DNA from 3 places in the Aquipuribacter nitratireducens genome. Region 3 is predicted to be linked to each of the others. Evidence: predicted binding sites of a transcription regulator. Region 3 holds the regulator's gene; each other region holds the start of a gene.

What was found. Region 3 encodes HrcA, which represses chaperone genes, less so after heat shock. Its sites were predicted from a motif close to TTNGCACTCGNNNNNNNCGAGTGCNAA; they were not measured.
Region 1: groL (chaperonin GroEL) is a predicted target of HrcA. The motif match lies at 2,320-2,346, and genes of this name have one in related genera.
Region 2: groES (co-chaperone GroES) is a predicted target of HrcA. The motif match lies at 4,115-4,141, and genes of this name have one in related genera.

The regions. Positions count from the first base shown of each region.
Region 1 covers NZ_JBBEOG010000008.1:25,875-35,673, reverse strand. Annotated here, with positions in the region: gene WAB14_RS14405 (LytR C-terminal domain-containing protein) at 1-89, shown strand, start outside; gene WAB14_RS14400 (hypothetical protein) at 25-495, opposite strand; gene WAB14_RS14395 (cold-shock protein) at 841-1,044, shown strand; gene WAB14_RS14390 (type 1 glutamine amidotransferase domain-containing protein) at 1,159-1,764, opposite strand; gene WAB14_RS14385 (hypothetical protein) at 1,761-1,943, opposite strand; gene WAB14_RS14380 (hypothetical protein) at 2,055-2,207, opposite strand; gene groL (chaperonin GroEL) at 2,525-4,150, shown strand; gene WAB14_RS14370 (GAF domain-containing sensor histidine kinase) at 4,222-5,682, opposite strand; gene WAB14_RS14365 (hypothetical protein) at 5,751-6,392, shown strand; gene WAB14_RS14360 (hypothetical protein) at 6,487-6,792, shown strand; gene WAB14_RS14355 (hypothetical protein) at 6,862-7,344, opposite strand; gene WAB14_RS14350 (molybdenum cofactor biosynthesis protein MoaE) at 7,455-7,913, shown strand; gene WAB14_RS14345 (RBBP9/YdeN family alpha/beta hydrolase) at 7,910-8,488, shown strand; gene WAB14_RS14340 (MoaD/ThiS family protein) at 8,475-8,765, opposite strand; gene moaA (GTP 3',8-cyclase MoaA) at 8,758-9,799, opposite strand, start outside.
Region 2 covers NZ_JBBEOG010000001.1:511,914-521,712, forward strand. Annotated here, with positions in the region: gene tsaB (tRNA (adenosine(37)-N6)-threonylcarbamoyltransferase complex dimerization subunit type 1 TsaB) at 1-39, shown strand, start outside; gene WAB14_RS02260 (GNAT family N-acetyltransferase) at 51-572, shown strand; gene tsaD (tRNA (adenosine(37)-N6)-threonylcarbamoyltransferase complex transferase subunit TsaD) at 569-1,633, shown strand; gene WAB14_RS02270 (PAS domain S-box protein) at 1,760-2,791, shown strand; gene WAB14_RS02275 (THUMP-like domain-containing protein) at 2,804-4,087, opposite strand; gene groES (co-chaperone GroES) at 4,302-4,601, shown strand; gene groL (chaperonin GroEL) at 4,710-6,335, shown strand; gene WAB14_RS02290 (fused MFS/spermidine synthase) at 6,448-7,995, shown strand; gene WAB14_RS02295 (WhiB family transcriptional regulator) at 8,018-8,314, opposite strand; gene WAB14_RS02300 (MerR family transcriptional regulator) at 8,604-9,799, shown strand, end outside.
Region 3 covers NZ_JBBEOG010000011.1:21,969-31,767, reverse strand. Annotated here, with positions in the region: partial or broken gene WAB14_RS16395 (PhoH family protein) at 1-745, opposite strand, end outside; gene WAB14_RS16390 (HIT domain-containing protein) at 815-1,192, opposite strand; gene WAB14_RS16385 (RNA polymerase sigma factor) at 1,271-1,885, shown strand; gene WAB14_RS16380 (Gmad2 immunoglobulin-like domain-containing protein) at 1,878-3,065, shown strand; gene WAB14_RS16375 (Gmad2 immunoglobulin-like domain-containing protein) at 3,099-4,142, shown strand; gene WAB14_RS16370 (alcohol dehydrogenase catalytic domain-containing protein) at 4,170-5,213, opposite strand; gene dnaJ (molecular chaperone DnaJ) at 5,226-6,344, opposite strand; gene hrcA (heat-inducible transcriptional repressor HrcA) at 6,385-7,428, opposite strand; gene WAB14_RS16355 (NAD-dependent epimerase/dehydratase family protein) at 7,533-8,441, opposite strand; gene WAB14_RS16350 (DUF4870 domain-containing protein) at 8,546-8,998, shown strand; gene WAB14_RS16345 (DUF4870 domain-containing protein) at 9,093-9,635, shown strand; gene hemW (radical SAM family heme chaperone HemW) at 9,648-9,799, opposite strand, start outside.

The DNA of each region.
Region 1 (9,799 bases), on a different contig from region 3:
TCGTCGCCGACCTCGGGACCGGTGTCACGCAGCTGTCGGCCGACGTCGACGTCGTGACGGTCGTGCTCGGCCCCGACTACCCCGGCTGAGCGCCGGCAGCCGGGCGGGTGCGCCCCGGACCAGCGAGACCAGCGCCGGTCCCAGCGGCCGCGGGGGGTTCTCCCGGTACCCGCCGTCGGCCAGGCCCGCCGCCCGCTCGAAGTGGTTGGCGGAGTGCCGGTCGCCCGTCCGCAGCCACGACCACACGGTCGCGGCAGCGTAGGCGGGCAGGAACCCGACCGGGCCGCCCCACCGGGCCCACTGCGCGGCGTGGCGCGCCTCGTGGTCCAGCAGCGCGGGCCACCGGCGGGCGACGTCCGCGAGCGTGCGCAGGCCGGGGCCCTCGCGGACCAGCACCACCTCGCCGACGGTCACCGCCGCGGCGCCCGTGACGGGGAAGCGGCGCGGGTAGCCGGGCGCGACGAGCAGCCCGTGCGGTCCCGGTACGAGCGTCACGCCCCTCCGCCGTGCGAGCCACGCGCCGATCGCCGTGGCGCCCGAGCGGGCGTTGGCGCGCCGACGACGTGCGAGCGACCCGGCCCCGGGCCCCTCCACGGGCACCGCGCGCGGACGGGCGTGTCCACCATCCGGGCGCTGCACGCGCACATGGTGCACCGGGCGGGTGCTGTCCGACTACGCTGGCGGGTGGTTGAGCACGACGGCCCGCACGGGTACGAGGAAGACGGCACCGCTCCGGGGCTGACGACCGTTTCGCGTGAGACCCGGCTCCCCGGTCCCGGGGTGCCGACGACCCGGGTACGCCCGGGGCCGCGCAGCGGCACCATCAGCAACAGGAGCACCATGGCACAGGGCACGGTCAAGTGGTTCAACGCCGAGAAGGGCTTCGGCTTCATCACGGTCGACGGTGGCGGGGCTGACGTCTTCGTCCACTGGTCGGCGATCCAGGCGCAGGGTTACAAGTCCCTCGACGAGGGTCAGCGCGTGGAGTTCGAGGTGGGCCAGGGCCAGAAGGGCCCGCAGGCGGAGTCCGTCCGCCCGCTCTGAGGCGTGGACCGGCCCCGGCCGGTCCGACACCGCACCTTGACGACGAGAAGGGGCGCCACCCGCGAGGGTGGCGCCCCTTCTCATGTCCGGACGGGGTGAGTGGCCCGGGTGGCCTCAGCGGTCCCCCGCGAGCAGGTCGGCGCCCTGCGCGACCGAGCCGTTGTCCTCCAGGGCGTCCTCGAGGCGACCGTCGAGGAGCTCGACGACGGCCTCGCAGAAGGCGGGGAGGTCGCTGGGGTTGCGGCTGGTGACGAGCGGGCCCGCGCCGGCGCGGTCGACGACGAGCTCGGAGTCGACCCACTCGGCCCCGGCGTTCGTGAGGTCGGTGCGGAGGCTCGGCCACGACGTGAGGCGCCGCCCCACGAGCTGACCGGTCTCCACGAGCGTCCACGGCGCGTGGCAGATGGCGGCGACGGGGGTGCCGGACTCCATGGCGGCGCGGACGAAGCGGACCGCGGACTCGTCCGTGCGGAGCGCGTCCGGGTTGGCCACGCCGCCCGGCAGGACGACGGCGGCGAACTCGGCGGCGTCGGCGTCGCTGACCACCTGGTCGACCGGGAACGTGTCCGCCTTGTCGAGGTGGTCGAACGCCTGCACCTCACCGCTCCGGGTGCTGAGCAGGACCGGTGAGTGCCCGGCCTGCTCGACGGCCTTCCACGGCTCGGTGAGCTCGACCTGCTCGATGCCCTCGTGCGCGACGAGGAACGCGACCGAGCTCATGCGGCGACCCCGTGCGTGGAGGTGGGGGCGGGCGCGGCGTCGACGGGCCTGCGGACGCCGCGGGCGGCGCTGCGGTGGCGGGCGGGTGCCTTGAGGAGGGTGTCCTCCACCCGGTCCATGCCGAGCACGAGGCCGAGCGCGGCGACCGGGACGAGGAGGAGTGCGAGCAGGAGGGTCATCGGGAAGTGGGCTCCGTGGCGAGGTGGGAGGTCGTGCGTGCGGGCCGGCGGGCGGTCCGGGCGGAGCGCCCGCCGGCGTGGCCGGTCGCGCGGGACGCGACCGGCGAGGGGTCAGACCTTGGAGCGGCCGCGCCCGATCAGGATTCCGACGAGGCCGACGACGAGCACGATGACGCCGATCCAGATGAGGATGTCGCCGACGCCACCGAAACCGACGATGGCGAGGATGACGCCGACGACGATGAGGATGAGCCAGAGAGGCATGTCCAGTCCTTCCGTGGGGGAGCGGGGGGTCTCCGCTGCGAGTGGCGTACCCCCGCCCCGGTCCCCCGAAACCTCGCAGCAGGGCCACGACGGGTGCCCGTGACGCCGGGGGTTTGCACTCTCACCCCGAGAGTGCCAATAATTGCGGCTGGCACTCTCATGCCGGGAGTGACAACAGACCACGGGGCCCACCGGGCCCCGGGACCGGCAGGCGAGGGCAGGCTCCGTCCGGGACGTGACCGGCGGGGCGTGCCCGTCCGTCGCGGGCGTCGACCGGTCCGACTGCCACCCACCGTGTGCGGAGGGATCACCACCCAATGGCCAAGATCATTGCGTTCGACGAGGAGGCCCGTCGCGGTCTCGAGCGGGGGATGAACACCCTCGCCGACGCCGTCAAGGTCACGCTCGGCCCCAAGGGCCGCAACGTCGTCCTCGAGAAGAAGTGGGGCGCCCCCACGATCACGAACGACGGCGTCTCGATCGCCAAGGAGATCGAGCTCGACGACCCGTACGAGAAGATCGGTGCGGAGCTCGTCAAGGAGGTCGCGAAGAAGACGGACGACGTCGCCGGTGACGGCACGACGACCGCGACCGTCCTCGCCCAGGCGCTGGTCCGCGAGGGCCTGCGCAACGTCGCCGCGGGTGCGAACCCGATGGCGCTCAAGCGCGGCATCGAGAAGGCCACCGCGGCCGTCTCCGACAAGCTGCTCAGCATGGCCAAGGACGTCGAGACGAAGGAGCAGATCGCGTCGACCGCCTCGATCTCCGCCGCCGACACCCAGATCGGCGAGATGATCGCCGAGGCCATGGACAAGGTCGGCAAGGAGGGCGTCATCACGGTCGAGGAGTCGCAGACCTTCGGCCTGGAGCTCGAGCTCACCGAGGGCATGCGCTTCGACAAGGGCTACATCTCGCCCTACTTCGCGACCGACACCGAGCGCATGGAGGCCGTGCTCGAGGACCCGTACGTCCTCGTCGTGAACTCCAAGATCTCGACGGTCAAGGACCTCCTCCCGCTGCTGGAGAAGGTCATGCAGTCGGGCAAGCCGCTGTTCGTCATCGCCGAGGACGTCGAGGGCGAGGCCCTCGCGACGCTCGTCGTCAACAAGATCCGCGGCACCTTCAAGTCCGCGGCCGTCAAGGCCCCCGGCTTCGGCGACCGCCGCAAGGCTATGCTGCAGGACATCGCGATCCTCACCGGCGGGCAGGTCATCTCCGAGGAGGTCGGTCTCAAGCTGGAGAACGCGACCCTCGACCTGCTCGGTCGTGCGCGCAAGGTCGTCGTCACGAAGGACGAGACCACGATCGTCGAGGGCGCCGGCGAGTCCGACGCCATCGCCGGGCGGGTCAACCAGATCCGCACGGAGATCGAGAACAGCGACTCCGACTACGACCGCGAGAAGCTGCAGGAGCGCCTCGCCAAGCTCGCCGGCGGCGTCGCCGTCATCAAGGCGGGCGCGGCCACCGAGGTCGAGCTCAAGGAGCGCAAGCACCGCATCGAGGACGCCGTCCGCAACGCGAAGGCGGCCGTCGAGGAGGGCATCGTCCCCGGTGGTGGCGTCGCGCTCGTCAACGCCCTGCCGGCCCTCGACTCCGTCGACGTCACCGGCGACGAGGCGACCGGGGCGAACATCGTCCGCGTCGCGCTCGAGGCCCCGCTCAAGCAGATCGCGGTCAACGCCGGTCTCGAGGGCGGCGTCGTGGCGGAGAAGGTCAAGGGCCTGTCCGCGGGTCACGGCCTCAACGCGGCCACCGGCGAGTACGTCGACATGGTCGCCACCGGCATCGTCGAGCCCGCTAAGGTGACGCGCTCGGCGCTGCAGAACGCCGCGAGCATCGCGGCGCTGTTCCTCACCACCGAGGCGGTCGTCGCCGACAAGCCGGAGAAGGCCCCCGCGGCCGCCGGCGCCGGTGACGGCGGCATGGGCGGCATGGACTTCTGAGTCCCGTCCCCACGCACCACCTCTGAGTCACCACCACGAAGGCCCCCGGGTTCGCCCGGGGGCCTTCGTCGTCAGCGCGTCGGGGTCCGCGCGGTGGGCACGTCCCTGACGGCCGGGGAGGCGGGGCTCGCCGGTGGTGCCGTCGCGCCGGACAGCGGCGCCGCCTCGTCGAGGGGGACCGTCGCCGAGACGACGGTTCCACCCGCCGGCCGGGCGGCCACCGAGACGCGGCCGCCCAGTGCCGCGAAGCGGTCATGCATCCCCGCCAGTCCGTGCCCGGCGCGGGAGGCGACGCCGCCGGGGCCGAGGCCGACGCCGTCGTCGGCCACGGTGATGACGAGGCCCCCGTCGCGGCGGGCCAGCTCGACCTCCACCCGCGCTGCGCGCGCGTGCTTGAGCGTGTTCGCGAGGGCCTCGGCGACCATGAAGTAGCAGGCGGCCTCCACCGCCTCACCCAGGCGCACCGTGCGCAGCGTCGGGTCGGCGCGCAGCTCCACCGGGACCGGGTGCCGCGCGGTCAGGGACTCAACCGCGCTCAGGAGGCCCTTGTCCGACAGCAGGCTCGGGTGGATGCCCCGGGCCAGGTCGCGCAGGTCGCCGAGGACCCGGGCGAGACCGGTGCCGAGCAGCCGGAGGTCGTCGGCGTGACCGTTGACATCGGGGGACGTCGCCCGGATCTGGCCGGCGAGGCCGATGAGGGCGACCAGGTCCTGCTGCACCCCGTCGTGGATGTTGCGCTCGATACGACGGCGTTCTGCTTCCTGGGCCTTGACCAGGCGCGTCCGGGAGGCGGCGAGCTCCGCCGCGTGGGAGGCCAGGTGCTCGGTCAGCCGGACGTTGCGCACGGCGAGCGCCGCCTGGCGGGCGAAGGTCGCCACGACCGTGCGGTCCTCGGCGGTCCACCCGCCGGCACGCTTCGGTCCGCAGGCGACGACGCCCAGCAGCTCGCCGTCGAGCACCACCGGCACGACGAGCTCGGCGTCGGGTGCCTCCGTCACGTCGAGGCGGACCTCGACCCAGGTGAGGTCGAGTCCGGTCCGCAGAGTCGAGCCGATACGCGGGATCAGGGACTCCAGCTCGAACGTCCCGGCCAGCGTGGCACCGAGGTCGGCGATCGCTCGCGCGGGGTCGGTACGGTGCCCGAAGACCCAGCGGTCCGCCAGGTGCTCGAGCCGGGTTCTCGCGGGCTGGAACAGCAGGGCCGCCGCCAGACCGGTCGCGACCGCCCACGGCACCGGCAGGTAGCGACCGGCCGCCGTGCCGACGACCGTCGCCACGCCGACGTACGCGCCGGTGATGGCCAGCCACAGGGCGCCGTAGACGATGGTGCGCCGCAGCACCACATCGACGTCGACGCCCTCGGGTCGAAGCAGCCCGAGCGTCACCGATGTCATGATCAGGCTCGTCACGCCGGCCCACAGCAGCCAGACGACCACCCTGCCCAGGTCCTCGGAGCCGAGCAGGAGCTCCGTGGCGATGCCGGGTGGCACGAGCACCACCGGCACGAGGAGCCAGCGCATGCGTCGTCGCACGGCCCCGGTCCCGCCTCGCTCCGGCGCCTGGTGTCGTGGTCGCAGCGAACGGACCGAAGGGACCAGCCATGACGCGCTCCGCAGCCACCCCGCTGGACGACACCGACCGCCGGCACGTACGGCTCGCCGTGTGGCTCATGCTCGCGGCGGCAGTCGTCGCCCTCCTCGGCATCTTCGGCTTCGGTGGTCTGACCGGGGCCGGGGACTACTTCGACGAGGATCCGGCGGTCAGCGAGGCCGCCGTGCGTGACCACTACTGGCAGATCTGGGGGATCCTGCTGCCCATCGGAGCGGCCGTCCTGGCCTCGGGGGCCGGACTGTTCCTGCTTGCGGGCGTCCTGGCTCGGATCGGGTCCGGCTGGCCGGCCGGGGTGGCACGAGTGGTGAGGTGGCTGGTCCTGCCGCTGTGCGTCCTCGCGGCCGTGCCGTACCTGCTCGGGCCGGGCACCACCGCGCCGGGGTGGCTGGGGCCGCTCACCGCGATCTCCGGTATGGCCTCCTACGCCGCCACGGCCACGCTGGGCGTCGCCGTCCTGCGGCTGCCCCTGCCGAGCTGGACCGGCGTCGCACTGATCGTCGGGGTCGTGCTGGCGGCCGTCAGCTTCCTGCCGCTCTTCGTCTTCGTCGGGACCCTGGTCGGCGGGCTGGGCCTCCTGCGCTGGCACGCGAGGAACGCCGCGCTGCCGTCGATGCCGCGGGCAGGAGCCTGAGCCGAGCCCCCGGGGGCGACGCCGGTGGCCGCATCGCCCTCCCGACGGCGGCACCTGGTTCGCCCGGAGGCCGTCGTCGTGGTCGGATGGCGGCATGAGCGACCAGACCGGCGAGCCCCTGGTGGGTCAGCACCTCGACGACCCGGACGCCCCCCTCGCGACGTCGGGCGCCGTCCCCGACACCCCGCACCCGCACGGGCCGGGCCACGACCCGGTGCTCGACGAGGTCGAGTCCCACGTCGACCCCGCCGTCGCCGCCCTCGTCCACGAGGTGCGCGACCGCTTCGGCGCACGCGGGCTGCGCGACGCCATCACCCTCGCGACGTACGAGCTCGAGATCGCCGAGCAGGCGGTCGCGTCCCTGTCCCCGGAGCCCGAACCGGAGCAGCCGCGGGCCTGAGTCCGGCCTCACACGCCGACGGGCGGCCGGACCCGTGGTCCGACCGCCCGTCCCCGCGAGCGGGTGGGCTCAGAAGTCCCAGTAGGAGATGTCGGCGCTGCCGACCGGTGCCCCGGAGAGCGACGTGTCGCCCGCGATCGCGGTCGACGCCGTGTCGTTGAGGACGAGCGTCAGCCCGTCGAGGTCGAACAGGTCGAGGCGACCGAGCGAGGCGTCGGCGGTCGACACGTCGGCGCTCACCGTCCCGGCGCCCAGGTCGATCCAGAAGTTGCGCAGCGTGAGCTCGCCGCTGGCGGGGGTGTCGATCGTGATGCCGCCGACGTGCTTGATCAGGCCCGACGACGGGTTCCCGACGATGCCGAACTCGGGGGCGCCGTCGCCGTCGCGGTCGGTGAACGGCTTCTCGACCCCGACGAGCAGGCTCGCCAGCGTGGCGTTGGGCACGATCTCGGCCGCGCCCCGGCTGTTGGGGGCGGCTGCGGCGGGGACGCTCACGGCCGCGAGCGCTGCAGCGGCGGTGAGGGCGAGGGTCGTGGTGACGGAACGGCGCATGGAGTCCTCCGTGGTCTCGGGGTCTGTCACTGCCGGTGGCCCGTCGTCGGACCACCTACCCGCCCTACCGCCGTGGGTGGGGAAACGGATGCAGCCGTACGATCACCGCCGTGGGAGTCGCCTGCCGTGTCGTGCGCGCCGAGGTGTCGGAGCAGCCGATCGGCGCCGCGGACCTCGCCGACCTGGTCGCCGGGCCGGGAGCCGGGGCCGTCGTGACGTTCGACGGCGTCGTCCGCGACCACGACACCCCGGGCCGTGGTCGTGTGACGCTGCTGGACTACGAGGCGCACCCCAGCGCCGACGACGTGGTGGGTGCCGTCGCCGCGGGCGTGGCGGCGGCGTCGGGGGCGAGCGCGCTCGCCGTCGTGCACCGGGTGGGGCCGCTGCGCGTCGGCGACTGCGCCCTCGCCGTCGCGGTGGCCGCCGCGCACCGCGGCGAGGCGTTCGCCACGGCCGCTCGGCTCGTCGACGTCGTGAAGGCCGAGCTGCCGGTGTGGAAGCACCAGCACTTCGCCGACGGCAGCGACGAGTGGGTGGGGCTCGGCGGTCTCGACACCACACCCGGATGAGAGCCCTCGTCCTGCACGGCTGGCAGAACCACCGCCCCGCCGGGCACTGGCAGGCGCACCTCGCGCGCCGGCTCGCCGACGCGGGCCACGACGTCGCGTACCCGCAGCTGCCCCGTGCCGACACCCCCGACGTCGACCGCTGGCTCGAGGTGCTCGAGCGCCACCTCGTCGAGGGGACCGTCGACCTCGTCGTGTGCCACAGCCTCGCGTGCCTGCTGTGGGTGAGGGCCGTCGAGACCGGGCTCGTCGGGGGCGCGACGGTCGTCGGTCGCCTCGTCCTCGTCGCGCCCGTCGCGACGGCCGTCGTGCTGGGCCACCCGGAGATCGCGGCGTTCGCCCCGAGCGGGCCGTGGCCGGACCTCGCCCCGGGCTCCCGGCACCGGCCGTGCCTCGTCCGCTCCGACGACGACCCCTACAGCCCGCACGGGCTCGCGGCGGAGCTCGCCCAGCAGAGCACCGTCGACGAGGTCGTGCTGCCCGGCCAGGCCCACCTCGACCTCACCGCCGGCTACGGGGCCTGGCCCTCCCTCGAGCGGTGGTGCCTCACAGGGAGCGGTGCGATCAGCCCCCGCTGAAGGGCGGCAGGACGTCGAGACCCGTGGCCGCACCCACCTGGTCCTCGCGGCGCGCGGCCGTGCCGTCGAGCAGGAACGAGCACGCCGGCAGCACGCGGGCCAGAGCGGGCCGGGTCGCGGCGAGCCGGTCGAGGACCTCCGCGAGGGGCGCGCCCGGGTCCGCGGCCACCGTCTCCTCGCGCGTGCCCGCGGCGGCCCGTGCTCCCGCGAAGTAGCGGACGGCGAGCCGTCCGGTGCCGTCGGCCACCACCGGGTCTGCCTCCACCGGGTCAGCCACCGATCGCGCTCATGGGACGGTCGGGCCGCACGAACGACGGGTCGTCGATGCCGTGCCCGGCGCGCTTGGCCCACATGTCCCCGCGCCACGCCTCGGCGAGGGTCTCGTCGTCGGCGCCGCCGCGCAGCAGCCCTCGCAGGTCGGTGCCGTGGGCGGCGAACAGGCAGTTGCGGACCTGGCCGTCCGCCGTCAGGCGCACCCGGTCGCAGTCGCCGCAGAACGGCCGCGTGACGCTCGCGATGACCCCGACCGTGCCGAGCCGACGGCCTCCCTCCTCGACGTACCACCGCTCGGCGGGGGCGCTGCCGCGGGCGCCCACGGGGGCGAGGCGGAAGACCGCGCGCAGCCGCCCGAGGACCTCCTCCGCCGTCACCATCGCGCTGCGGTCCCAGTCGCCGTGCGCGTCCAGCGGCATGTGCTCGATGACCCGCAGCTCGACGCCCAGGGCGCAGGCCCAGCGGACGAGCTCGGGGGTCTCGTCGTCGTTGACGCCGCGCACGACCAGCGCGTTGACCTTGACCGGGTCGAGCCCGTGCGTGAGGGCCGCGTCGATCCCCCGCAGCACGGCGGCGAGGCGGTCGCGGTGCGTGATGCGCTCGTAGCGCCCGCGGTCGAGCGTGTCGAGGCTCACCGTCACCCGGTCGAGCCCGGCCGCCGCCAGGCGGGCCGCCCGGCGGTCGAGGCCGACGCCGTTCGTCGTGAGGGCCGTCCGCACGCGCCGGCCGTCCGGGGTGCGCAGCGCCGCGGTGCCGGCCACCAGCTCGGGCAGGTCCTGCCGCAGCAGCGGCTCGCCCCCGGTGAAGCGGACCTCGTCGACCCCGAGGCGCTCGACGGCGACACGGACCAGGCGCAGCGTCTCCTCCGCCTGCAGCAGCTGCGGGTCCGGCAGCCACGGCAGGCCCTCGGGGGGCATGCAGTAGGAGCAGCGCAGGTTGCAGCGGTCGGTGAGCGACACCCGCAGGTCGCGGGCGCGCCGGCCCCAGCGGTCGACGAGGCCCGGGTCGTCGGCCGGTCGGGGCGCCGCGCCGGTCGCG
Region 2 (9,799 bases), on a different contig from region 3:
GCGCAGGTGCCCGGCGCCCCGAAGCGGGTGACCGGGTGAGGACGCCCGCCGTGACCCTCCGCCGGCTGCGGTGGTGGGACGCCGACGCGGTCGCCGCCGCCGAGCCCGAGGCCTTCGGGTCGGACGCGTGGTCGAGGGAGGCCGTCCTCGCCGAGCTCGCGGCCCCCGGCCGCTGGTACGTGCGCGCCGACGACGGCGACGGGCACCTCCAGGGGTACGTCGGGACCGCCGCGCACGGTGCGGACGCCGAGCTGCAGACCGTCGCCGTGCTGCCCGCCGCCCGCGGGACCGGGCTCGGGCGGCGTCTCCTGGACGAGGCGGTGTCGGCCGTGACCGCGGCCGGCGCGCGCCGGCTCCACCTCGAGGTGCGCGAGGACAACGGCCCCGCGCTCGCCCTCTACGGCGGTTCCGGCTTCCGCCGCACCGGCCGGCGGCCCCGCTACTACGCCCCGGCGCGACCGGACGGCGAGCGGGTGGCGGCAGTGCTCATGACGCGCGACCTCGCGAGGGACCCGGCCGAGCCCCCCGGGTCGGCCGAGCCGGCCGGTCACGGGGGAGCGGGGCGGCCGTGAGCGACGCGCCCCTCGTGCTCGGCATCGAGACCTCGTGCGACGAGACCGGGGTCGGTCTGGTCCGCGGTGGCACGCTGCTCGCCGACGCGCTCGCGAGCAGCGTCGAGGAGCACGCCCGTTTCGGCGGCGTCGTGCCCGAGGTCGCGAGCCGCGCCCACCTCGAGGCGTTCCTGCCGACCCTCGAGCGCGCGTGCCGCGAGGCGGGTGTGCGGCTGGAGGACGTCGACGCGGTCGCGGTGACGAGCGGGCCGGGGCTCGCCGGCACGCTCGTCGTCGGGGTGTCCGCGGCGAAGGCCCTCGCCGTCGGGCTGGGGGTGCCGCTGTACGGGGTCAACCACCTCGCCGCGCACGTGGCCGTCGACACCCTGGAGAACGGGCCGCTGCCGGGCGCGGCGCTCGCGCTGCTCGTCAGCGGCGGGCACTCGAGCCTCCTGCGCGTCGACGACGTCACCGCCGACATCTCGGTGCTGGGCCACACCCTCGACGACGCCGCCGGCGAGGCCTTCGACAAGGTCGCGCGGGTGCTCGGGCTGCCGTTCCCGGGTGGTCCGCACGTCGACCGGGCGGCGCGCTCGGGCGACCCCGCCGCCATCCGCTTCCCGCGCGGGCTCACCGGGGCCCAGGCGGTCGGGCGCGACGGTCGCGACCACCACGACGACTTCTCCTTCTCCGGCGTCAAGACGGCGGTCGCCCGGTGGGTGGAGAAGGCGCGGGACGAGGGTCGCGCGGTGCCCGTCGCCGACGTCGCCGCCTCCTTCCAGGAGGCGGTCGTCGACGTCCTCAGCAGCAAGGCCGTCGCCGCCTGCCGGCGCGAGGGGGTCGACCACCTCCTCGTCGGCGGCGGAGTGGCGGCGAACAGCCGGCTCCGGGCCCTCGTCACCGAGCGGGCGGAGGCAGCCGGCGTCCGGGTGCGGATCCCGCGTCCGGGGCTGTGCACCGACAACGGGGCCATGGTCGCCGCGCTCGGCGCCCTGCTGGTCGAGCGCGGGCGCGCGCCGTCGCCGCTGGAGATCGCGACCGACCCGGCCATGAGCGTCCGGCAGGTCCTCGCCGGCACCTGACGGGGCGGCGCGCGGACCGTCCGGCGGCGCGTCCGGACGGGTGGTCGTCGGTCAAGGCGCCGCCCGGGTGGGCCGACACACCTCCGCAGGGGCGTGCCACGAGGGTGCGCCGGTCGGAGGTCGGACGTGCGGACGGGTCCCACGAGCAGCAGCGGGAACGGCAGCGGGGACGTCGTGCCACCGACGGACGGCGAGACCGCCGAGCGCCTGCGTCAGGTCTTCCGCAGCACGGGCGCCGCCATGGGCCTCGTCGGGCTCGACGGCACCTGGCTCGCGGCGACCGACCGTCTCTGCGAGCTCCTCCGCACCGACACCGACACGCTCCTCGCGCTCAGCCCGCGCGACCTCATCCACCCCGACGACCGGCCGGCGGCCGTGCGGGCGACCCGGCTGCTGCTCGAGGGCGGCGTCGACTCCGTCGACGCGGAGCGGCGCTACCTGCGCGCCGACGGCGGGGTCCTGCACGCCCGCGTCGCGACGACGCTGCTGCGCGACCCGGACGGGCGCCCGGACAGCTTCCTCACCCAGCTGCTCGACACCGAGGACGACAGCGGGCCGGTCCCGCTCGAGCGCCAGGTGAGCGGGCTCGTCGGCGCCGACACCTTCCTCGCCCACGTCGACCGGGCCCTCGAGCGCAGCCGGCGCGCCGGACGCACCGTCCTGCTCGTCCACGTCGAGCTCGACGACACCGGCACCGACCCCGTCCTGGCCGCCCGGCTGCGCACGTGCGCCGCGCAGCGGCTCGTCGGCACGGTCCGCGGCGGCGACATGGTCGCGGCCCTGCCGGCGCGGCTCACCGTCTGCTGCGAGGGCCTCGTCGACGAGGCCGACGTGCCCACCGTCGTCCGGCGGCTGCACGGCACGCTCACCGCCGCCGTTGAGGTGGACGGACAGCGGCACCTCCTCCCGGTCGCCGTCACCGCCGCCGTGGCCGGACGCGGGGAGACGGCCGACGAGCTGCTCGCCCGACCCGGCTGGCCCGTCGACGTCACGGCCGGACCGGCCGTCGCAGGCCCACCGGCGGGGGTCGCGGCGAGCGGGCCGGGCCAGGTCCCCCGTGCGAGCGCGGTGCCGGCGCAGTCCGTCCTGCCGGGTCGAGGGGCCGACGCGGGGCGCGCGGGCCGCGCTGGTCGTCACCGGGCGGGCGCGGTCCGGTGAGCCCGGGAGCGCTCAGGCCGTGACGGGGTCGACGACGAGCACGAGCCGCTCGTCCCCGCGTCGCGTCAGCACCACCGTCGCCTCGCCGTCGCCGTCCAGCCGCAGCGCCCGCCGTAGCTCGTCGGGGTCGATCGGGCTGCCGCGCCGCTTGACCGTGACCCGACCCACCCCGTGCCCCCGCAGGTACGCGCGCAGGCGCTTGAGGCCCCACGGCAGCACGGCCCGGACCTCGTAGCTGCGGGCCAGCGGCGACGGCACGAGGTCGTCCGCCGTGACGTAGGCGATCATCGGGTCGAGGAGCCGGCCGCCGACGGCGGCGGCGACGTGCCCCACCAGGCCGGCGCGGACGACCGCCCCGTCGGGCTCGTGGAGGTAGGCACCGACCCCGCCGACCGGCGGGACCGGCAGGCCGACGTCGGTCAGCGTCCCCGCCTCCTGCACCTCGACCGCGCCGTCCCGCGTGACGCTGCGCAGGACCGTCGCGCTCCGCGCCGCCCCCGTGACCGCGGCCGCCCCCCACCAGAGCACCGCCTCCACGACGTCCCCGTCGACCGACGTCCACGCCGCGGTCCAGCCGTGGGCGGGTCCGCCCGGCGCCACGAGGGCGTGGTCGACGCCGGGCGCGACCTTGACCCCCACGGCGCGGACCCCTGTCCCCGGCAGGCCCAGCGCCCACGACAGGGGCGGTGACCACGCCTCGGGGTCCGTGAGGCGGCGGCCGCCGGCCCGTCGGGCGGGGTCCGCCCACGCGGCGTCGACGCCGCCCGGGGTGCCGGGCTGCGCCACGGGGAGCGCGGCCGGGAAGCCCGTCGCGTCGCCCAGGTGCACCCGCGCGCGCGGGAAGTGGCGGAGGTTGACGGTGGCGACGGCGGCTGTCGCCTCGTCCCGCTCGACGGCGTCGACGGCGAGGTCCATGCCCGCCATCGCGAGCGCGTCGACCCCGATCCCGCACCCGAGGTCGGCGACGCGCGTGGCGCCGGCGGCCCGGAGCCGGGCGGCGTGCCGTGCCGCCACCGGCAGCCGGGTCGCCTGCTCGAGGCCGTCGGGGGTGAAGAGCATGCCGTCGGCGAACGCCCCCACCTTGTCCCGCGCCGCCGCGCGCAGCCGCGACTGCGTGAGGGCCGCGGCGACCGTGCCCGGGGGCACGCCGTCGGCCCGCAGACGCTCCCCGAGGGCGAGCGCGCGGTCGGGGTCGTACGGTGGCAGGGCCTCGAGCAGGGCCCAGCCCTCGGGGCGGAGCAGGGCCGACAGGCCGGTCGGTGCGCCGTCCCCGGCGCCCGCCGCTCCCTCACCCACACCGCGATCCTGCCAGCAGGGCGAGGGCTGGCACTCGGGTTGACCGAGTGCTAATCGTCTGGCTACTGTCGACCTGGCACTCGACGGCATCGGGTGCCAGCTCGCCGGAGGACGGGTCGGCACCCGCGACGACGTCCCGACCGACGGCGGAACCCCAGACCACACGGACCGGCCGACCGGCCGGCCGCTCACGTCGCGAAAGAGAGGTCAGCACGTGGCTGTCTCCATCAAGCCGCTCGAGGACCGCATCGTCGTCCAGACGCTCGAGGCCGAGCAGACGACGGCCTCCGGGCTCGTCATCCCCGACACCGCGAAGGAGAAGCCCCAGGAGGGCAAGGTCCTCGCGGTGGGCCCGGGTCGCTTCGACGAGGACGGCGAGAAGCGCATCCCGCTCGACGTCCAGGTCGGTGACACGGTCCTGTACAGCAAGTACGGCGGCACCGAGGTCAAGTACGGCGGCGAGGAGTACCTCATCCTCTCCGCGCGTGACGTCCTCGCCGTCATCGAGAAGTGAGCCGGGCGTCGCGCTGACGCCCTCCCGACGCCGCCCCGGCCCCACGGCCGCGGGCGGCGTCGGTGCCTGACCTGCAGACGAACCACCCCTCCCACCGCCAGGAGCGAGATGCCCAAGAGCCTGTCCTTCGACGAGACCGCGCGGAAGGCGCTGGAGCGCGGGGTCGACGCCCTCGCCGACGCCGTCAAGGTGACCCTCGGCCCGCGCGGCCGCAACGTCGTCCTCGCGAAGAGCTTCGGTCCGCCCGTCATCACCAACGACGGCGTCACCATCGCCCGCGAGGTCGAGCTGTCCGACCCGTACGAGAACCTCGGCGCCCAGCTCGCCAAGGAGGCCGCGACCAAGACGAACGACGTCGCGGGCGACGGCACCACGACCGCCACGGTGCTCGCCCAGGGCCTCGTGCGCGAGGGGCTGCGCAACGTCGCCGCCGGCGCCAACCCGACCGCGCTCAAGCGCGGCATCGACGCCGCGGTCGCCGCGCTCGAGGCCCGCCTCGACGACATCGCCGTCGAGGTCACCGACTCCGCGTCCGTCGCGCACGTCGCGACCGTCTCGGCGCAGGACGCGACGATCGGCGAGACCCTCGCCGAGGCCTTCGACAAGGTCGGCCGCGACGGCGTCATCACCGTCGAGGAGGGCTCGACCACCGGCGTCAGCCTGCAGTTCACCGAGGGCATGCAGTTCGACAAGGGGTACCTGTCGCCGTACATGGTGACCGACCCCGAGCGCATGGAGGCGGTCCTCACCGACGCCCACGTCCTCCTCGTCGCGAGCAAGATCAGCACCGTCGCGCAGCTGCTCCCGCTCATGGAGAAGGTCCTCGAGACCGGCAAGCCGCTGTTCGTCGTCGCGGAGGACGTCGAGGGCGAGGCGCTCTCGACCATCGTCGTCAACAAGATGCGCGGCACCTTCACCGCCGTCGCCGTCAAGGCGCCCGGATTCGGCGACCGCCGCAAGGCGATGCTGCAGGACATGGCCGTGCTCACGGGCGCCCAGGTCGTCTCCGAGGACGTCGGCCTCAGCCTCGACACCGTCGGGCTCGAGGTGCTCGGCAGCGCCCGTCGCGTCGTCGTGACGAAGGACGACACGACGATCGTCGACGGCGGCGGCCAGAGCGACGCCGTGGCCGACCGGGTCCGGCAGATCAAGGCCGAGATCGAGCGCACCGACTCCGACTGGGACCGCGAGAAGCTCCAGGAGCGGCTCGCGAAGCTGTCCGGCGGCGTCGTCGTCATCGAGGTCGGCGGGCACACCGAGGTCGAGGTCAAGGAGCGCAAGCACCGCGTCGAGGACGCGGTGTCGGCGACCCGCGCCGCGATCGAGGAGGGGATCGTCGCCGGTGGCGGCTCCGCCCTCGTCCACGCCCGCAGCGCCCTGGACTCCCTCGACCGCGAGGGCGACGAGGCGGTCGGCGTCGACATCGTCCGACGCGCCGTCAGCCGCCCGCTGTGGTGGATCGCGACGAACGCCGGCCTCGAGGGCTCCGTCGTCGTCGACAAGGTCGCGGCGCTGCCGCCGGGGCAGGGTCTCGACGCCGCCACCGGCGAGCACGTCGACCTCGTGGAGCGCGGCATCGTCGACCCGGTCAAGGTGACGAAGGCGGCCCTGCGCAACGCCGCCAGCATCGCCTCCATGGTGCTGACGACCGAGGCCGTCGTCGTCGACAAGCCCGAGCCGGTGCAGGAGCAGGGCCACGGCCACTCCCACGGCGGCCACGGCCACCACCACTGAGGCGCAGGCCCGCAGCACCACCCGCAGCACCACCCGCAGACGCCGAACGGCCCGCCCGGTCCCCGACCGGGCGGGCCGTCCGCGCTCGTGCGGGCCGGGTACGTTCGCGCGTGTGACCGACAGCGCGACCGGAGCCCCCGCCCCCGGCCGACCCGCCGTCGGGCAGCCGCTCGCCGTCGTCGTGGTCTTCGCGACCTCGGCCGCCGTCCTCGTCCTCGAGATCCTCGCCGCCCGCCTCCTCGCGCCGTACGTGGGGGAGTCGCTGCGCACCTACACGGCGATCATCGGCGTCGTGCTCGCCGGGATCGCCGCCGGCTCGTGGCTCGGCGGGCGGTGGGCCGACGCGGTCGACCCCCGTCTCGTGCTCGGTCCCGTCGTCACCGGCGGGGGTCTGCTCGGGCTCGCCGCCCTCCCGCTGACGACGGCAGCGGGCAGCGCGCTCGCGGGCAGCGGCGCGATCGGCACCGTGCTCGTCACGGGGCTCGCCTTCTTCGGTCCCGCCCTGCTCCTCACCGCCGCGACGCCCCTGTGCGTCGCGCTCCGGCTCCAGGACCTCGCGGAGACCGGCCGCGTCGTGGGACGGCTCTCGGCCGTCGGCACCGCGGGCGCCCTCGTCGGCACCTTCACCACGGGGTTCGTGCTCGTCGCGGCGCTGCCGACCCGCGTCATCGTCGTCGCGGTGGCGGGCGCGATGGTCGTGCTCGGCCTGGGGCTCACCGTCGCCCTGTCGCGGCGGGGCGCGCGCCGGACCGTCGCGCTCGCGGCGGTCGCCGTCGCCCTGGGCGGGGTCGCGTGGGTGGTGCCGACGCCCTGCGACGTCGAGACGGAGTACTACTGCGCCGCGGTCGTCGCCGAGACCACCGACGACGGGCGCGAGCTCGACGTCCTCGTGCTCGACTCGCTGCGGCACTCGGCCGTCGACGTCGACGACCCGTCGTACCTGCACTTCCGCTACACGCAGCTGTTCGGCGCCGTCCTGTCGACGCGGCCGGCCGGCCCGCTCGACGTCGTCCACGTGGGCGCCGGTGGCCTGTCGATGCCCCGCTGGCTCGACGCCGAGCGACCCGGGAGCGCGAGCACGGTGCTCGAGATCGACCCGGCCCTCGCCGACCTCGCCCGGGAGCGGCTCGGGTGGACGGACCCGCCGTCGACGCGCGTGCTGGCGGGCGACGCCCGGCTCACCCTCGCCGACCTGCCCGCGGCCACCGCCGACGCCGTCGTCGGGGACGCCTTCGGGGGGCTGGCGGTGCCGTGGCACCTCACCACGCTGGAGTTCCTCGCCGACGTGCAGCGCGTGCTCCGTCCGGACGGGGTCTACGTGCTCAACGTCGTCGACTACGACGACCTCGGCCTCGCCCGGGCGCAGACGGCCACCCTGAGTGCGGCGTTCGACCACGTGGCCGTCGTCGCGACGCCCGAACGGCTCGCGGGCGAGGGGGGTGGCAACCTCGTCCTCGTCGCGACGGACGCGTCGTTGGCGCCCGACGAGATCCGTGCCGCCGTGCCCGCCGCGGACGTCGGGGCGGGGTCGGGCTCGGGATCGCGCGAGACGGTGCTCACGGGGTCCGGACTCGAGCGGTGGGTGGGAGATGCCGTCGTGCTCACCGACGACTACGCGCCCGTGGACCAGCTGCTGTCGCCGGCCGACCTGCCGGGCTGAGCCCGGCGAGGACCGGGCCGGGTCAGCCCGCGGCGGCGAGCCGGCGCGAGCGGGAGTACACGGCCTCGCGCTCGTCCTCCGTCATGCCGCCCCAGACGCCGTACGGCTCGCGGACCGCGAGGGCGTGGGCGCGGCACTGGGCGAGGACGGGGCACGACGCGCAGATGGCGACCGCCGCGGCGTCGCGGTTGCGCCGGGCGGGCCCGCGCTCGCCCTCGGGGTGGAAGAACAACGACGTCTCCGCCCCGCGGCACGCCCCCTCGAGCTGCCAGTCCCAGAGCTCGGCCACCGGGCCAGGCAGTCGGGAGATCTCGGCCATGTGTCCTCCTGCGTGTCCTCGGTGTCGCGTGTGCCGAGACCGTAGCAACCGCGTCAGAGATTGTTCAAGACCCGGTCTCGACTTGTTCGCCGGTGGTTCGCGGTCGACGTCCGCGACGACCCGCAGTTGTTCACGGGTGCGCCACGGGCGCCTCTTCCAGCGCTGTGCCCCGTCCAGGCGTTGTTCAACCCTGCTTCAGGCACGAATTTCCGCGCGCATCCGCGAGGAGGCCGCGCCGCGCGGCGGGTCAGCGTGTGCGATCACCGCGTCGGGTCGTCACAATCGCGGAATGGCTGAGGCTCCTGCGGGTCGGCAGGGCGGCGGTGACACGGTGCTGCGCCCGATGCTGACCGTCGCCGCCGTCGCACGACGGCTGGGCGTCGCACCGGCGACCCTCCGCACGTGGGACCGCCGCTACGGCCTGGGGCCGTCGGAGCACACGGCCGGCTCGCACCGTCGCTACTCGGCGACCGACGTCGGTCGACTCATGGTCATGCGGCGACTCACGCTCGAGGGCGTGCCGCCCGCCGAGGCGGCGGGACTCGCCCGGACGAGTGACGTCCCGGAGGACCTCGGTCTGGCGAGCGTCACCGCGCTCGTCGGCCGGCCGGTCCCGGTGGGAGGGCCGAGCGCGGCGACGACGAGTCCCGTCGGGGCCCTGCCCCGGGAGCGGGACGGCGCCGTGGCCGACGCGGACGACGGCTACCCGACGTCCGGTCTCTTCGACGACGTCGGCGACGTCTGGGCGGACGACCTCGCAGTGGGCGCGGCGGACGCCGAGGGCGACGGCATGGCGCTCCGTGCGGGTGCCTCCGTCGACGGCGGCACGGGTGCGGTGCCCGTGCGCCCGCGCAGCGGGGGCGGCCGGGTCGTCGCCCTGCCGGACGGGTCGCCCACCGCGCGGGGGCTGGCGCGTGCCGCGATGGCCGTCGACAGCCACGAGTGCGTCCGGATCGTCCGTCAGCACCTCGAGCGGTTCGGCACGGTGCGCACGTGGGAGCAGCTCGTCGCCCCTGTGCTCGTGGCGGTCGGCGAGCGCTGGCGCGCGACCGGCGCGGGCGTCGAGGTCGAGCACGCGCTGACGGAGAGCGTCCTGCAGTGCCTGCGCGGTGTCGCCGGCGGGCTGCGTCACCCCCGCAACAGCCGGCCGGTGCTCCTGGCGGCAGCGGAGGACGAGCACCACGGCCTGCCGCTCCACGTGCTGACCGCCGCGCTGGCCGAGCAGGGGGTCGCGTCGCGCCTCCTGGGCGTCAGGGTGCCGCGGGCCGCCCTCGCGGCGGCCGTGCGCCGCAGCGGTCCTGCCGTCGTCTTCGTGTACGCCCACCTGCGCGTGCGGCAGCCCGAGCAGCTCGACGAGCTGCCCCGCCTGCGGCCCAGCCCGCTCCTGCTCCTCGGCGGCCCCGGCTGGTCCGGCGTCGACACCCCGCCCGGGGTCGAGCGGGTCGACGACCTCCCGGGTGCCGTCGACCGGATCGTCACCGCCGT
Region 3 (9,799 bases):
CCAAGGGCGCGACCTCGATGGTGCCGGCGGTGATGAGCCGCGGGATCGAGTCCGGGTCGACCATGTCGTGCAGCGCGTCGTACAACGGGCGCAGGTACGGGTCGATCTTGTCCGTGAGCGTGCCGGGCAGGAAGCCGAGCCGCTCGCCCGCCTCGACGGCGGGGCGGGTGAGGATGATCCGGTTGACGAGCTTCGCCTGCAGCGCCTGCACGGCCTTCGCCATCGCGAGGTACGTCTTGCCGGTGCCCGCGGGACCGATGCCGAACACGACCGTGTTGGTGTCGATGGCGTCGACGTAGCGCTTCTGGTTGAGCGTCTTGGGCCGGATGGTCCGCCCGCGGTTCGACAGGATGTTGGCGGTCAGCACCTGCGCGGGGCGGATGCCGGAGTCGCTGTCCCGGAGGATCGACAGGGATCGCTCGACGGCGTCGGCGGTCAGCTGCTGGCCGCCGGCGAGGACCGCGCCCATCTCCTCGAGCAGCCGCAGCGCGAGGGCGACGTCGACGGCGGGACCGGTGACGGTGACCTCGTTGCCGCGGGCGAGGACGTCGACGCGGGGCAGGCCCCGCTCGAGGGTGCGCAGGTGCTCGTCGTGGGCTCCCAGCAGGGCGACGGTCTCCGTGCCGTGCGGGACGACGTACGTGCGGGTGACGCCGCCGCGGGCGGAGGGGCCCGCGCTCGTCGGGCCGTCGGCGGGCTGGTCGGGGGTGAGGTCCTCGGCGCGCGCGCCGGTGGTGTCTGCCATGGGCGGGGGGCCCTGGTCCTTCCTGTCGGGGATGCTCCAGGGTAGCCCCGCGGGGCGGTCGCGCCTCGCTCAGAGCCCGGTGGCCGCCGCGCCGCCACCGGCGAGCACGTGGGCGTGCGCGTGGAAGACGGTCTGACCCGCGCCCGGGCCGGTGTTGAACACGAGCCTGAAGTCGCCGTCGGCGAAGTCCTGCGCCACCTCCCCGGCGGTGCGGACGACCGCCGCCAGCAGGGCGGGGTCGTCGACGAGGTCGGTGACGTCGCGGACGTGCGCCCGCGGCACCACGAGCACGTGGACATCGGCCTTCGGCGCGGTGTCCCGGAAGGCGACGACGTCGTCGTCGGAGTGGACGACGTCGGCCGGCACGTCCCCCGCCGCGATCCGGCAGAAGATGCAGTCCCGGTCGCCCGCGCCCTCGCTCGTGCCGCCGCTCGTGTCGTCCGTCATGGACCGACCGTAGCGACCGGGACCGTTTCGTCACCCGCGGCGTGTCAACCCGCAGGGCGGGTGCGCCGTGGGAGGAGTGTGAGCGCACCCGCCGTCGCCGAGCCGAGGGGACCGATGGTCCAGGGCACGCCCGACCCCCTGCGGTCCGCGCGCGCCCGCGACCGGCTCGCGCCGACCGCGGAGGAGGACGCGTTCCAGGTCCTCGTCGACCGGGAGTGGGCCCCGATGGTGCGCCTCGCGACGCTCCTGCTCGACGGCGACGCACGACGCGCCGAGGAGGTCGTCCAGGACGCCCTGCTCGGCCTGCACCGGGCGTGGTGGCGGCTCGCCGCGCAGGAGCGTGGCGGCGGCTACCTGCGCCGCAGCGTCGTCAACGGCTGCCGCGACGTCCACCGCCACCGCGCCGTCGAGCGCCGCCACCTGGGGGTGGTGCGCGACGACGAGGACGCGCTGGCCGCGCTGCCCTCCCCCGACGACCACGCCGCCGCCGGAGCGGAGCACGACCGCCTCGCCCGCGTGCTGCGGCGCCTGCCCGACCGGCAGCGGGAGGTCCTCGTCCTGCGCTACTGGCTCGACCTGAGCGAGGCCGACATCGCCCGCACGCTGCACGTCTCGCGGGGCGCGGTGAAGACCCACGCCTCGCGCGGCCTCGCCGCCGTCCGCGCGGCCCTGGAGGAGGAGCACGATGCGTGAGCGCGACGAGCGCCGGGGCCACGGCCGGCCCGACGACGCGACGGAGGCGGCCCTGCGCCGTCACCTCGCCGAGCGTGCCGACGCGGTCGACGCCGGCGCACCGCCGCGCGTCGCGGACCTCCTGGCCGCGGCCCCGGCGCGCCGCTGGCCCGCGGCCGTCGGGATCGCAGCGGCCGTCGGGGTCCTCGTCGCCGCCACGGCCGTCGCCGTGCAGGTGCCGACGGCGGACGACCCCGTCGTCGCGGCCAGCCCGTCGCAGACGACGACCGGACCGGTCGCCACCTCGTCGGCCCCGACCACACCGGCCCCGACGACGTCCGTCTCGCGGCCGTCGACCGCGCCGACCGCCGCGGGCCCCACGGCCGTCTCCACGACGGACGACGTCGCACCCACGGCGGACCCGACCGGTCCCGCACCGTCCGACCCGCAGCAGGTGCTCGTCTGGGTCTCCCGCCCGGAGGCGTCCGGAGCCGAGCTGCGGGTCGTGCCCGAGCGCCGCACGGTCGACACCGGCGACGGCAGCACCGAGGCGAGGGTCGCTGCCGCCCTCCGCGCGCTCCTGAGCGGCCCTCCCGCCGACCCGGACCACGTGTCCGGCTGGTGGTGGGAGGACGACGGCGTGGCCGCACCGTGGGACGGCTCGGGCGAGATCGGCGTCTCCCTCGGGGAGGACGGCACGACGGTCGACGTGCCGCGGGCCGCGACCGGGGCACCCCTCGGCTCGTTCGGGACCGCGACCGCCGTCCAGGAGCTCGTGCGGACCGTCGTCTCCAACGGCGGGACGGCGCCCGTCACGGTGCTCGTCGACGGCGGCCCCGCCGAGCTGTGGGGCGCCGTCCTGCTCGACGCGCCGGTGGCCCCGGAGACCGGCCTGCTCGCCGGTGGCTGGGTGCTCGACCCCTGGCAGGGGCAGCGGCTGCCGGCCGGCACCGTCCGCGTGTCCGGGACCGCCACGGCGTTCGAGGGGACGGTGTCGTGGCAGGTGCGCGAGGGCACCGGCGCCGTCGTCGACAGCGGGTTCACCCAGGCCGGCGCCAACGGGGAGTACGGCCCGTTCTCCTTCACGACCGACCTGGGTCCCGGCGAGTACACGGTGCGCGTGTTCACGGAGTCGATGTCCGGGGACGAGGGTGCGCCGGTCCTGTGGGAGAGCACGACCGACATCACCGTCGTCGGCTGAGCGCCGACGGCACGAGCGAGGAGGATCGACACCATGAGCACGAGGCCCGCCGACACCGCCCTCCGCCGACGCCCCGTCGGCGTCATCGCCGCCGTGGCCGTGGCCGTCTTCGTCGTCGTCCTCGTCGTCTGGCTGCTCGTCGGCCGCGGCGGCGAGCCGGGCGGCGTCGTCGAGCCCGAGCCGTCGGCGACCCCGACCGCGGCCCCGAGCGCCGAGCCGACCCCCTCGCCGGAGCCGAGCACCGAGCCGACCGGCAGCGGGTCGGCGACGCCGACGCCCAGCGAGGAGCCGACGGCGACGACCGGTGCGGGCGAGGGCACGCCGCTCGTCGTGTGGCACCAGCGGGAGCAGGAGTCCCTCGACGGGGTCCGGTTCGTGCTCGTCCCCGAACGCGCCTTCGCGGACGTGCCCGCCGGCGACACCCCCGAGGCCACCACCGCGCAGGTCCGCGCGGCGCTCGACGACCTGCTGTCGACGCCGGCGCTCGACTCCGACCACGCGAACCCGTGGGCGGCCGGCACTCCCGGCCCCGGCGACGCGGTCCTCGGCGTGACCCTCGAGCCGGACGGCACGACGGTCGACGTGCCCGCGGAGGCGTTCGACGGGTCCCTCGGGACCGACGTCGCCCGGCTCGCCGTCGCCGCGCTCGTGCGGACAGTGGTGTCGAACGGTGGCGAGGCACCGGTCGCCGTCCTCGTCGACGGTGAGCCGGGCGCTGAGGTGTGGGGCGCGCTCGTCCTCGATGAGCCGCTCGAGCCCGCCACCGACGACCTCGCCGGCGGCTGGGTCCTCGACCCCTACGACGGCCAGCGCGTGCCGGCCGGCACGCTCACCGTGTCGGGCACCGCGACGGCGTTCGAGGCGAACGTCCAGTGGGAGGTGCTCGTCGGCGGTGACGCCGTCGTCGACAGCGGCTTCACGATGGCGGGCGCCAACGGCGAGTACGGCCCGTTCTCCTTCGACCTCGACCTCGAGCCCGGGACCTACACGATCCGGGTGTTCGAGGGGAGCGCCGCCGGACCGGACGAGGGCGTGCCGGTGGTGTGGGAGGACACGACGACCGTCGAGGTCGTGTGAGGCGCTGAGGCCGCTCGTGCGGCCCGCTCAGGGCCGCACGAGCGTCACGCCCGACCCGGGCGCGTCGCCCATCGCTGCGAGCGCCGCCGCGGCGCCGTCGAGGTCGACCGTCCGCGTCACCGCGCGTTCCGGGTCGAGGCGCCCGGCGGCCACCAGGGCGAGCAGCCCGGGGTAGGCGTGGGCGGGCATGCCGTGGCTGCCGAGCAGCTGCAGCTCGCCGCCGACTACGAGGCGCAGCGGGACGGCCGGGTCGCCGAGCACCGCCGGGAGCAGCCCGACCTGGACGTGCCGGCCGCGCGGGCGCAGTCCCGCGAGGGACGCCGCGCACGTCGCCTCGCTGCCGAGGGCGTCGACGGAGACGTCGACCGGCCCGCCGGCGCTGTCGCGGACCGCGCTCGCCACCTCGGTCCACGCGAGGCCCGTGGGGTCGACGGTGCGCTCCGCCCCGAGGGAGCGCGCGAGGTCGCGGGCGGCGGGCGAGGGGTCGACGGCGACGACCCGCGCGCCGCCGGCGACGGCGACCTGCACCGCAGCGAGCCCGACCCCGCCGCAGCCGTGGACGGCGAGGGTCTCCCCCGCCTGCAGCCGGGCGACGTGGACGAGGGTCCGGAACGCCGTCGCGTACCGGCAGCCGAGCAGCGCGGCCGCGTCGGTGCTCACGTCGTCGGGCAGCCGCACGAGGTTGACCGCTGCGCGGGGCACGGCGACCCGCTCGGCGAAGGAGCCCCAGTACGTGAAGCCGGGCTGCTCCTGCCGGGCGCACACCTGCTGCTCCCCCGCCCGGCACGGCGCGCACGACCCGCACGCGAGGACGAACGGCGCGGTGACCCGGTCCCCCACCGCGACACCGTCGACGCCGTCGCCGACGGCCGCGACCGTGCCGGCCAGCTCGTGCCCGGGGACGTGCGGCAGGACGACGTCCGGGTCGTGGCCCGCCCACGCGTGCCAGTCGCTGCGGCACAGCCCCGTCGCCTCGACGGCGACGACGACCCCACCGGGCGGGGGCGCCGGGGCGTCGACGTCCCGGACGACCGGCTGCACACCGAAGGACTCCACGACGACGGCACGCACGACGGCGTCCGCTCAGCCGTTGACGAGTCGGTCCCGCAGGCGCCCGAACAGGCCCTGGGGGGCGCCGTTCGTCGTGCGACCCGACGGCCGCTCCTCCCCACGCAGCTCGGCGAGACGGCGCAGCAGGTCGCGCTGCTCGTCGTCGAGCCGCGTCGGCACCTGGACGTCGACGTGGACGTGGAGGTCACCGCGGCCGGGCCGGCGCAGGTGCGTGGCACCGAGGCCGTCGAGGGTGAACGTCTCACCGTGCTGGGTGCCGGCGGGCAGCTCGACGTGCCGGTCCCCGTCGAGGGTCGGCACCGCCATCGTCGCGCCGAGCGCGGCCGCCGTCATCGGCACCTCGAGGACGGTGTGGAGATCGTCGCCCTCGCGACGCAGGCGCGGGTGGCGCCGCTCCTGCACCTCGACGTACAGGTCGCCGGCCGGTCCGCCGCCCGTGCCGACCTCGCCCTGGCCGGCGAGCTGGATGCGGGTGCCGGTGTCGACGCCCGGCGGGACCTTGATGGTGAGGGTCTTGCGGGTGCGGACGCGGCCCTCGCCGGAGCACTCGTGGCACGGGGCGGGCAGCACGGTGCCGTAGCCACCGCAACGCGGGCACGGGCTGGTGGTCATGACCTGGCCCAGGAACGAGCGCGCGACCCGCTGCACCTGCCCGCGGCCGCCGCACACGTCGCAGCTCTCCGGGCTGGTGCCGGGCTCGCAGCACGTGCCCTGACAGCGCGTGCAGACGTCGGCGGACTCGACGCGGATCTCCCGCGTCCCGCCGAAGACGGCCTCCTCGAGGTCGATCTCGAGGCGGACGAGAGCGTCCTGGCCGCGCTGCGTGCGGCTCGCGGGGCCGCGCTGCGCCGCGGCGCCGGCCCCGCCGAAGAACGTCTCGAAGATGTCGGAGAACCCGAAGCCCGCGCCCTGGCCGCCGAACGGTGTGTCACCGCCGGCGTCGTAGGCGGCGCGCTTCTCGGGGCTGCTCAGCACCTCGTAGGCGCGGGAGACCTCCTTGAAGCGGTCCTCGGCGCCGGGCCCGGGGTTGACATCCGGGTGCAGCTCGCGCGCGAGACGGCGGTACGCCTTCTTGATCTCGTCCGCGGAGGCGTCCCTCGACACCCCGAGGGTCTGGTAGTGGTCGCTCACGTGAGCCCTTCGTCGGTCGATCGGGTACCGCGGCGCGCGCTCACTGGTCGAGCGCGCGCGAGGCGTAGCGGGCCACCGCACGCACCGCGGCGATTGTCGTGGGGTAGTCCATGCGGGTAGGACCGAGCACGCCGAGTCGAGCCACGACCGCCCCGCTGCCGTAGCCGCTGCTGACGACGGCCGTCTGGGCGAGGCTCTCGTGCGCGGTCTCCCGGCCGATGCGGACGGCGACGTCGGCCTGCTCCTCGGCCATGTCGTGGAGCAGGCGCAGGAGCACCACCTGCTCCTCCAGCGCCTCGAGCACGGCGGACAGCTCGCCGGGGAACTCCGTGCCGCGCCGGACGAGGTGGCTCGTGCCGGCGACGACGATGCGCTCCTCGCGCTCCTCCACCAGCGCCTGCGCGAGGGCCTCGGCGACGGCGCGACCGGTGTCGCGCACCGCCCCGGGCGCCTGGGAGAGGGTGTCGGGGACGTCCCGGACGGCGACGGCCGCGGCTGCGAGCCGGAGCCCGACGACCGCGGCGTTGACGCGGCCCCGCAGCTCCTCGAGGCCCGTGGGCTCACCGGGAGCACCCGTCCCGGCCGCCGGGGGGAGGTCGACGAGCCGCTGCTCGACGCGACCGCTCGAGAGGATGAGGACGATGAGGACCCGGTCCGGCGGCAACGGGACGAGGTCGACGTGCCGGACCGTCGCGAGCGACACCGACGGGTACTGCACGACGGCGGTCTGCCGGGTGATCTGGCTGAGGAGCCGGACGGTCCGGTCCACGACGTCGTCGAGCCCGACCGCGCCCTCGAGGAAGACCTGGATGGCGCGCCGCTCGGGCGGGCTCATGGGCCTGACCTCGGACAGCCGGTCGACGAAGAGGCGGTAGCCCTTGTCGGTCGGCACCCGTCCGGCGCTCGTGTGCGGCTGGGCGATGTAGCCCTGCTCCTCGAGCACCGCCATGTCGTTGCGGATGGTCGCGGGGCTCACCCCGAGGCGGTGCCGTTCGACGAGGGCCTTGGAGCCGACGGGCTCCCGGGTCGTGACGAAGTCCTCGACGATGGCGCGGAGGACCTCCAGACGGCGGTCGTCGGCCACGGAGACACCTCCCTGGTCGTGGTGTGGCACTGCGCGTGGCAGCGCTTGGCACTGTCGGCGGGCGAGTGCCAATCGTAACCCCGGCGCCGTGCGGGGACCGGCGCTCAGGAGTGGCCGGCTGCGGGGACGTCCTCCTCCGCCCCTGCACCGACGTGGTCGCGCCACGAGTGCTGCGGGTCGTAGCCCAGCAGGCGTCGGGCCGTGCCGATCGACAGCAGCGTCTCGTGCTCGCCGAGGTCACCGCGGACCTCGACGCCCGGGAACTCCGCCGCCATCAGCTCGGCCGAGGACCGCCGCATGACCGTGTCGGCGTTCGCGACGATGGCGACAGCAGCCCCGTCGACGTCGGCGGTGAGGGCGCGCCGGGTCGCCTGCGCACCGTCGCGCGCGTCGATGTAGCCCCACAGGTTCCAGCGGCGGACGCTCGGGTCGTCCTGCCAGGCCTCGAAGCCGGCGTAGTCCGCCACGTCCATGACGTTGGAGAAGCGGAGCCCGACGAACGTCGCGTCCGACCGCCAGCGGGCGTGCTGGCGGGCGAGCTCCTCCTCCAGCACCTTGCCGAGGCTGTACGTGCTCTCCGGGCGCGGCGCGTACGCCTCGTCGACGGGCGCGTACGGCGGCGGGGTGTCGAACGGCAGCCCGAGGACGGTCTCGCTGCTCGCCCACACGACCCGGCGGACGCCGAGGGTGCGCGCCGCCTCGAACACGTGGAAGGTGCTCGGCACGTTGTTGGTGAAGAGCGCGGCGTTCGGGACGAGGCCGGGCGCCGGCACCGCCGCGAGGTGGACGACGGCGTCGACCCCGTCGTGGCGCTCGTCGACGCCCGCGAGGGCACCGAGGACCTGGCCGTAGTCGGTGAGGTCGGTCCGCACCGCGACCGCGCTGCCCGGTCCCGCGGTCGGCAGGGCCGGGACCACCCGGTCGAGGACGACGACGTCCTCCCCGTGCGCGACGAGGTCCGCGACCACCGCCCGGCCGAGCTTCCCGCTGCCACCCGTGACCGCGACGACCACTGCCTGCTCCTGTCCTCCGGTGGCCCGCCGTCCGGGCCGCACGAGGCCCGATTCTGCAGGCAGCCCCACAGACCCGCGCGTCGGTGGCTCCTAGCGTCGTCGTCATGACAGAGACACCCGCCGCACCCCTCCCCGCTGCCCCCGCGCCCGCGGCGGGCGGCTACCCGGGCGGCCGCGGCCCCGCCCCCATGACCCCCTCCGACGAGACGACGTGGTCGACCCTCGGCCACCTGTCGTGGCTGGCCGGCTCGGTCGTCGGGCTGCCGTTCCTCGGGCCGCTCGTGCTGTGGCTCGTGCTCAAGGACCGCGGGCCGTTCGTGCGCCACCACACCGCGGAGGCCCTCAACTTCCAGGTGACGGTGATGCTGTGGCTGCTCGGCGTCGGTGTCGTCGGCGGCGTCGCGACGCTCGTGACGTTCGGCGTGCTCGCACCGGCTCTCGTGCTCGCCCTCGTCGCGGTGCTCGTCCTCGCGGTCGTCCTCACCGTGGTCGCGGCCGTCGCCGCCTCCCGCGGCGAGTGGTACCGGTACCCGCTGACGCTGCGGCTGGCCCGGTGAGCGACGTGACCCGCGCCCGTATCGGCGAGCCGGTCCCGTCCTCCTGCCTCGAGGACTACCGTCTGCAGCACCCCGCGATCATGGAGGACCACCGATGAGCGACCCGAACCAGCCGGCCGACCCCGGCCGACCCGGCGACGGCCAGCGGCCCGGCCCCTACGGCCCCCCGCCCGGCCAGCAGCCGGGTCAGCAGCCGGGCCCGCAGTCCGGCCCGTACGGCCCGCCGCCCGGCCCGCCCCCGGGCCCGTCCGGCCAGCCGCAGTACGGTCCCCCGCCGGGCCAGCAGCAGTACGGCCAGCAGGCGCAGATGACGCACTCGGACGAGCGGACGTGGGCCGCCCTCGCGCACGGCCTCGTGATCATCGGGTTCTTCATCCCCGGCCTGGTCGCGTACCTCGTCTTCAAGGACCGTTCCCCCTACCTGCGCGACCAGGGCCGCGAGGCCCTCAACTGGGGCATCACCGTCACGATCATCGAGGTCGTCGCGTACGTCCTCGTGACGGTGACCTTCGGGATCCTCTTCTTCCTGCCGGCCCTCAGCTTCGTGCTGCGGCTCGTGTTCGGCATCCTCGCCGCACTCGCGGCGTCCCGGCACGAGGACTACCGCTACCCCTTCAACCTCCGCCTCGTGAAGTGAGGCGGTGGCGCGTCAGCCCGTGAGGGCGCGCGCCACGACGTCCGACAGCAGCCGCCCGCGCAGGGTCGGGACCACCCGGCCGGCGCGGGCGGCTGCGTCGTCGAGGAGGCCGTCGCCGACCAGGCGCGCGAGCTCCTGCCGGGCGGTGTCGGCCAGGCGGTCCA